DNA from 2 places in the Paenibacillus sp. MMS20-IR301 genome. Region 1 is predicted to be linked to the other one. Evidence: predicted binding sites of a transcription regulator. Region 1 holds the regulator's gene; the other holds the start of a gene.
What was found. The regulator LexA, encoded in region 1, represses DNA repair genes until DNA is damaged. The targets are predictions, from matches to a motif close to CGAACATATGTTCG.
Positions count from the first base shown of each region.

Region 1 (3,417 bases):
CAGTGTGCTGTAATTTTTCGAGGTAAGGCTATATTTGAGACGAGGGCATCCCGCAGGGGATGTCCTTGCTGCGTTGTGCTGGAGGATTCGTTGAGCAGCGCAGTATACGGGAGTATAATGAACGATAGAATCAGTTATGGAAGGTGAATGAGAGAATGGATGATCAATTGCGCAGCCGTCTGGGTCTGCCTGTACTTGAGAATGACCGTGCGGCGGTGCCGGCGGCCGAAGCCACAGCTACAGATATAGAATCCGAACCGGAGATAGCCGGTACAACTGTACTTTATGTGTCCAGAGAGGATGTGGAGCAGGGCAGGCTGGAGAGCTACTTGCGGGAGTTTAAGAAATATGAGAAAAAACGGCTGCAGAGCCGTGTTGTTTTGATTTTTACCGGATATGAGAATGACCGCAGAGAAGTCTATCAGGTGCGCGAAATCACCAATTGGGTGGACCGGCTGCTGAAAAATGTGCCTCATTTGTTCTATTTCCTCAGCAGGGAGAATTATGCGATGCGGATCGCCTTCTTCTGTTTGTCGGAGGTCGTGGGCCGATCCGGTGTTGAAGTGTCCATTACTAAGGAACAAGGGCGCCGGCTGATTGAGAAGGTGACTAAAAGCGCAGTGCTGTATGCCAAAAAAATGAAAGTGTCCCCAGCCGGGCAATGGAAGCTTGCGGAGGATATTCTGGACGAGCTGGGTTATGGCCAGACCCTTCAGTAGATTCAGTAGAATACGAACAAGAACCCCTGTGAGGATGTAAGAAGTCACAGGGGTTCAGCGTTCTTAGGAAGCTGCGAGGCTACTCTCTGATGGTTACACGGGTACCGATTGGGATGATCGCTGCCAGGGCGACTACATCTTCATTATACATGCGGATACAGCCATGTGAGACCATATGGCCGATTGATGCCGGATCATTGGTACCGTGAATTCCGTAATGCGGCTTGGACAGACCCATCCAGAATGCACCGAAGGGTCCGCCGGGATTAGGCTGCTTGTTAATAATCGTATACTCCCCGACCGGTGAAAGTGTCAGCATTCTGCCGATTCCGACCGGGAAACCTCTGGTCACAGTGTCATTGTCAAGCAGGTATAACATACGCTGTGAAAGATCAACAATAATCCGGTAATTGGGCATTGCATTCAGCACTCCTTTGTAATCAGGATATGTGCGGAAGGCTTAACTAGTTCATCGGAAAAAGTGCCCAAAAACACCAATAGGAACATATGATCCCACTAGTGTTTTTGGGCACTTATCCTGAGACAGACAACAGGCTGCTTCGCTTAAAGCGGAGCAGCCTGTTCGTTAATGGGGAGTATTAATGAATATCGCGGAATAATCCGATAACTCTGCCCAGAATGGTTACGCGGTTAAGGCGGAGAGGCTCGTACGCCGGATTCTCCGGCTGCAGGCGGATATGATCACGTTCTTTGTAGAAGGTCTTAACAGTAGCCTCATCCTCTTCGGTCATAGCAACAACGATATCGCCGTTATCAGCAGTCTGCTGCTGGCGGACAATAACATAATCGCCATCCATAATTCCGGCATCGACCATGCTGTCCCCGAGGACAGAGAGCATGAATACCTTGTTATCTCCTACGTAGTGGGTAGGCAGCGGGAAGTAATCTTCAATATTCTCCGTAGCTGTAATGGGAATACCGGCAGTAACCTTGCCCACTACAGGGACGCGGGTAACGGTCTGGACGAATTGATGGACATTCTCTGAATCTTCCTGGCCGAGCAATTCAATAGCACGCGGTTTCGTAGGGTCGCGCCGGATCAGACCCTTCTTCTCCAGACGGTCCAGGTGACCGTGTACTGTAGAACTGGAAGCCAGGCCGACAGCCTCGCCAATTTCCCGGACGGACGGAGGATAACCCTTGCTGCGGACTTCGTTACGTATAAATTCCAGGATCGCCAGCTGGCGACTCGAAATCTTTGACATCGGAATCAACCCCATATACTATGTTTGGGAAAATTATAACATAGAACTGCCGTTCGTACAAACATAAGTTCTAAAAATCTTGTGAACCCAGTAAAAATAAAAGGGAACAATTGTTCGAAAAAACTATTGATCAAAACACATGTTCGTGTTATATTATTTTCGAAAGTAAGAACAAGTGTTTGGAGGATGATGATCATGTTAAAATACAGTACATATAACAGCATCTACAACGAGGATATCAAGGTGTCTGCTCCCGGGAATCCATCTATTTATAATCAAGTGTCCCAGCTTAGAGATCGGATGCTTAAACAGCTTACAGGACTTGCTTTGTTATTCCGCCGGATCAGCTTCATTAAGATTGCTCTTGTTCTAATGCTTGTAGTCTCCGGATTTACTGTTGTCGGGAATGTATTCGCAGGTTCTGTCAGCTCATTGAATCAGGAGAAGCGGGTTGTGGTTGAGCGCGGAGATACGTTATGGAGCATTGCTCTGGAGAACAAGCCTGATGATATGAAGACTGCTGTATATATAGAAGGAATAATGAAGAATAACGGGCTGGAGAACAGCAGAATTAAGGCCGGAGATATACTGACTGTGCCTGTGTATTAACAGATTAGATCATACAGTTAATAGACTCAGAGAGCTTTCAGGGAGTAGACCTTGACAAGCTCTTTTTCTCATGGCAAAGTTAGAATGAATTTAAAGGGGAGGGGAAAGTATTGAATATTGATGAATTGGTCGCCCGTATTAACGAATTAGCACGCAAACAGAAGGAAAGCGGCCTGAATGAGGAGGAACTGGCAGAACGTGCCAAGCTCCGTGAGATTTATCTGGGCAATATCCGGAAGAATTTCCGGGCACAGCTCGATACCATTGAAATTGTGGATGATCCGAGGCATGAAGAAGGCAACAACGGACATTAACTTTAAGTCTGCTGCCTTTTCATAGATAATACAGGATGACTAGGGGGAACTGACATGGCCCGTTCTTGGGAAAGAATGGTTCAACGCAACACCAGGCAAGTTAATCAGCAGCGGAAGAAGCAGGGGAAGGATTCTATTTATTCTTCGAATTCTAAGGCAGCGGCAAAGAGCATTGATATTTTTAAAGGCCGGAATATTGTATTCCCTGTAGTGCTGCTGGCACTGGGTATTATGTTCTGGGTGGTAGGCTCGATCGACGAAACTAAGGGAAGCGGAATTCTCGCCAACTGGCTTGGAGTAGTATTATACTTCCTGCTCGCCGCACTGCTCTTCTTCCGCCGTCCGTTCCTTAAGGTAGAACGTGCCCGTCTCTCTACTATTAAATACAACCGTGAGCGCTGGCTCACAGCGGCAGATATTGAGAAGATTATCGTATCGCGCAGTGTAGTTACCATTAAGCATAAAGCCAAACGCAAACAATGGATTTTCTCCAAGCTGATTAACCGTTATGATACCGCTTCGATGGCTGAACGCCTCGAGCAGTTCGGT
Region 1 is NZ_CP135275.1:1,544,006-1,547,422, forward strand. It holds gene LOS79_RS06805 (hypothetical protein) at 1-13, shown strand, start outside; gene LOS79_RS06810 (hypothetical protein) at 156-719, shown strand; gene LOS79_RS06815 (L,D-transpeptidase) at 799-1,137, opposite strand; gene lexA (transcriptional repressor LexA) at 1,319-1,945, opposite strand; gene LOS79_RS06825 (cell division suppressor protein YneA) at 2,141-2,554, shown strand; gene LOS79_RS06830 (DUF896 domain-containing protein) at 2,665-2,868, shown strand; gene LOS79_RS06835 (hypothetical protein) at 2,923-3,417, shown strand, end outside.

Region 2 (3,417 bases), 1.4 Mb from region 1:
AACAGATATATCGAATAGATATAAATGAGGTGAAGAAATGTTAGAGCACATCCTGCTTGGCATGCTGATGGAAGGCACGATGAGCGGATATGACCTGAAGAAGACAATTGATCAATCTGTAGGCATCTTTTATACAGCCAGCTTCGGCAGTCTGTATCCCGCATTGAAACGGTTAACCGACAAAGGCTTAATCTCCCTTACCGAGACTGATAACAGCAAGAACAAGAAGCTGTATACCCTTCTGCCCAGCGGCCGGAAGGAATTCCTGGACTGGCTCGCCGGACCTTTTCAATCAGGACGGAATGAACAGCTGATCCGTATCTTTTTCTTTGATTATCTGGAGGAAGAAATTCGTCAGCAGCGGCTGGGGGAGTACCTGAACAAAATGGAGATTGAAATCCGCACACTGGAAGCCGTTAAAGGTATTGTGGAAGGGGAACTGGCAACGATTCCGAATCCTGAAGATTATTATTACCGGGTATCCGTGTTATCTTACGGACTGCAGCATTTCCGGATGGAACAGCAATGGCTGAGAGACATAAAAGAGAGGAAGAACCTTAATCATGACAACTCTACAATCTAAATTAACCTTTTCACAAAAGCATCCTATTTGGACCGTAGTCATTATTCAGCTGCTGCTGCTGCTGGCGATGACAGCCGCCGGAGCAGTAGCCACAATCCGAGAGCTCAGCGACAAGTCCCCTGTATGGATATCCTTTATCCCGATCGCAATCGTACTCATGCTCTACTTCACATTGAAACGGAAATGGAGCCTGCTTGGATTCCGTTCGCTGAGCACCATTCCTTCCGGCAACTGGATCTATTATGCCCCTCTGCTCCTCATCCTGGTTATTAACGGCATCAAAGGATTCCGTGAAATTAGCGTATCTGAGGTACTGGTACTACTTCTCTTTACATTATTAGTAGGATTCGTGGAGGAGAGTCTTTACCGGGGACTGATACTGAAGACGCTGCTTGCCAAAGGGGTTACCACTGCAGTCATCACCTCCAGCGTCCTGTTTGGCCTCACCCATATTCTGAATTCACTCTCCGGGCAGGATGTGGGCCAGACTATACTTCAGATCGTATACGCACTCTTAATGGGGGTAGTGCTTGCTCTCTTAGTAGTGAAGGATAACAATATCATACCGGTAATACTCTTTCACTTCCTACATAACCTGCTTCAATATGTCGGCAATGATAACAGCAGCGCTTTCCTCGGGTACGACCTGCTCATTCTGGCCCTACTGGCCGGGCATGCTGTTTGGCTTATCTTTTCCTTACGTAAGAGCACTCCCTCAGCGTATGCGGCTTCAAGCAGTATTCACTAACAGAATTTAATCCATTTATGCCTGCAGTTATAAGACTGGAGATTAGACCGAGTGACTCGATCTTCTCCGGTCTTTTTTGTTTCAGACCACCGCAATAAGGATACAAATAAAAAACAGGTTGCGAATCAGCCAAAAGCTGATCCACAACCTGTTTTTATTTAAGGATGCGGTCGAGAGGACTCGAACCTCCACGGTATTGCTACCACACGGACCTGAACCGTGCGCGTCTGCCAATTCCGCCACGACCGCATATCTTGGTGATCCGCTCTCGCGGCCACAAAATATATCTTACCATGTACAGAGAAAAGAGTCAACAAAATTTATTTTTCATTTCTTTTCATAAAATTTTGGATAATTATTGCTTTTCATTATAATTTCAAGGTATAATAAGAACAAAGGTTCGCATACTATAAATGAGGTGATTTATATGGCGACTACCAGAGTAAATTCCCGAGTCACAGCAAATATACCCGAAGCTATAACCAAAGACGAAATTTCCCTTGTCAGAAGCTACCTGCTGTTAACGTTTATTCATAAAGTATTCGAACGCGATTGCCGGGTTATCGGCAAGAGCGGCCTGTTCAAGACCCCGCAGCTCTATATGGAGCTGGTATCCAGCGCCACTAAGAAGACTTCACTGATGCTGCAGGAGGTAACCCGCGAGCTTACTTCCCGTCAGCTCAAGATCAGTACCATCCGCCAGGATCAGCGCGGAGTCACAGCGGAGTATATGTGCCGGGGATACGCCGGGGAAATTCATATTCTGTGGCCCGGCTTCCGCAGTGAGATGATGCAGCGCATGCGTGCTTACCTCGGGCTTGGTGCCGAGCTTGCCGCCCTCCCGAGAGAAGAAGCGGTGGAGCAGATGGCCTTGTCCATCTAATTCTTCCTTGATCCGGACCATATGATCTTACCCAATGACCACTCCACCTTATTTCCTAGAGAGCCTTATCCCTATTCCGGATAAGGCTTTTTTTTGATTTACTGCTTCTCGGGCGCTTGTTCTTGCTATTCAGGCCCGGATTGCCGCAGCATTGTGCTACACTGGTGTAAGTCATTGTTAAGGAGGCCATACATGGCAGCAACTAATTCACAAGATGAAGCGGGATTACACATGAAACTGCGGGCTGGAGCTGCTATTGCAGGCGGCTACCGCCATTCTGTAGGGCTTAAGGGTGACGGCACAGTAACCGCTGCAGGTGCCAATCCATACGGCCAATGCGAGGTCAGCCGCTGGCAGGACATTACCGCGGTGGCAGCGGGCAATGCCCATACGGGTAATTCCCATACGGTCGGGCTTCGTTCAGACGGTACTGTGGTGGCTACCGGCTGGAATAAGCACGGCCAATGCGAGGTCAGCAGCTGGCAGGGTATGGTTGCAGTAGCGGCGGGCTGGCGCCGGACACTCGGGCTGAAATCGGATGGCACAGTATACGCTGTAGGACGTAATACGGAAGGAGAATGTAATGTCAGCGGCTGGCAGGATATCATCGAAGTTGCGGCAGGTGACTGGCACACGCTTGGCCTTAAGCCAGACGGCTCCCTAATATCAGCAGGCAATAACCGGTACGGCCAATGCAATGTCAGCAGCTGGAACAGCCTTACTGCGGTAGCGGCGGGTTATCTTCATACCGCCGGACTTAGATCAGATGGCACTGTGGCGGCGGCGGGATTAAACAAGCATGAGCAATGTGAGGTAAGCGTCTGGCGCAATATCGTTGCAATAGCAGCTGGCAGTCATCATACAATCGGCTTGAAGCCCGACGGCACAGTGCTTGCCGCCGGCTGGAATGAATACGGCCAATGCTCTGTACAAGACTGGCAGGATATTGTGGCGGTTGCAGGAGGATGCACTCACACACTCGGCCTGAAACGGGATGGCACAGTGCTTGCAGCCGGCCGGAACATGGAAGGACAATGCGAAGTAGGCAGCTGGCATAATATCCAGCTGCCCCTATAGTCTATCTCATTTGATTACTTTCTCGATCAGCTTCATCCCGGCAGCCGGGAACAGCTTCGCCGCATGCTCCGCAATCCGCGCTTTGGATTCAGCCGGCTGCTCCGAATAGCGTGAGGTAACCCATTC
Region 2 is NZ_CP135275.1:2,908,408-2,911,824, forward strand. It holds gene LOS79_RS12900 (helix-turn-helix transcriptional regulator) at 38-583, shown strand; gene LOS79_RS12905 (CPBP family intramembrane glutamic endopeptidase) at 564-1,331, shown strand; tRNA gene LOS79_RS12910 (tRNA-Leu) at 1,497-1,580, opposite strand; gene LOS79_RS12915 (YhjD family protein) at 1,759-2,214, shown strand; gene LOS79_RS12920 (RCC1 domain-containing protein) at 2,407-3,291, shown strand; gene LOS79_RS12925 (AlkZ-related protein) at 3,298-3,417, opposite strand, start outside.
Region 2: a site for LexA is predicted at 1,721-1,734, ahead of LOS79_RS12915 (YhjD family protein). Genes of this name have one in related genera too.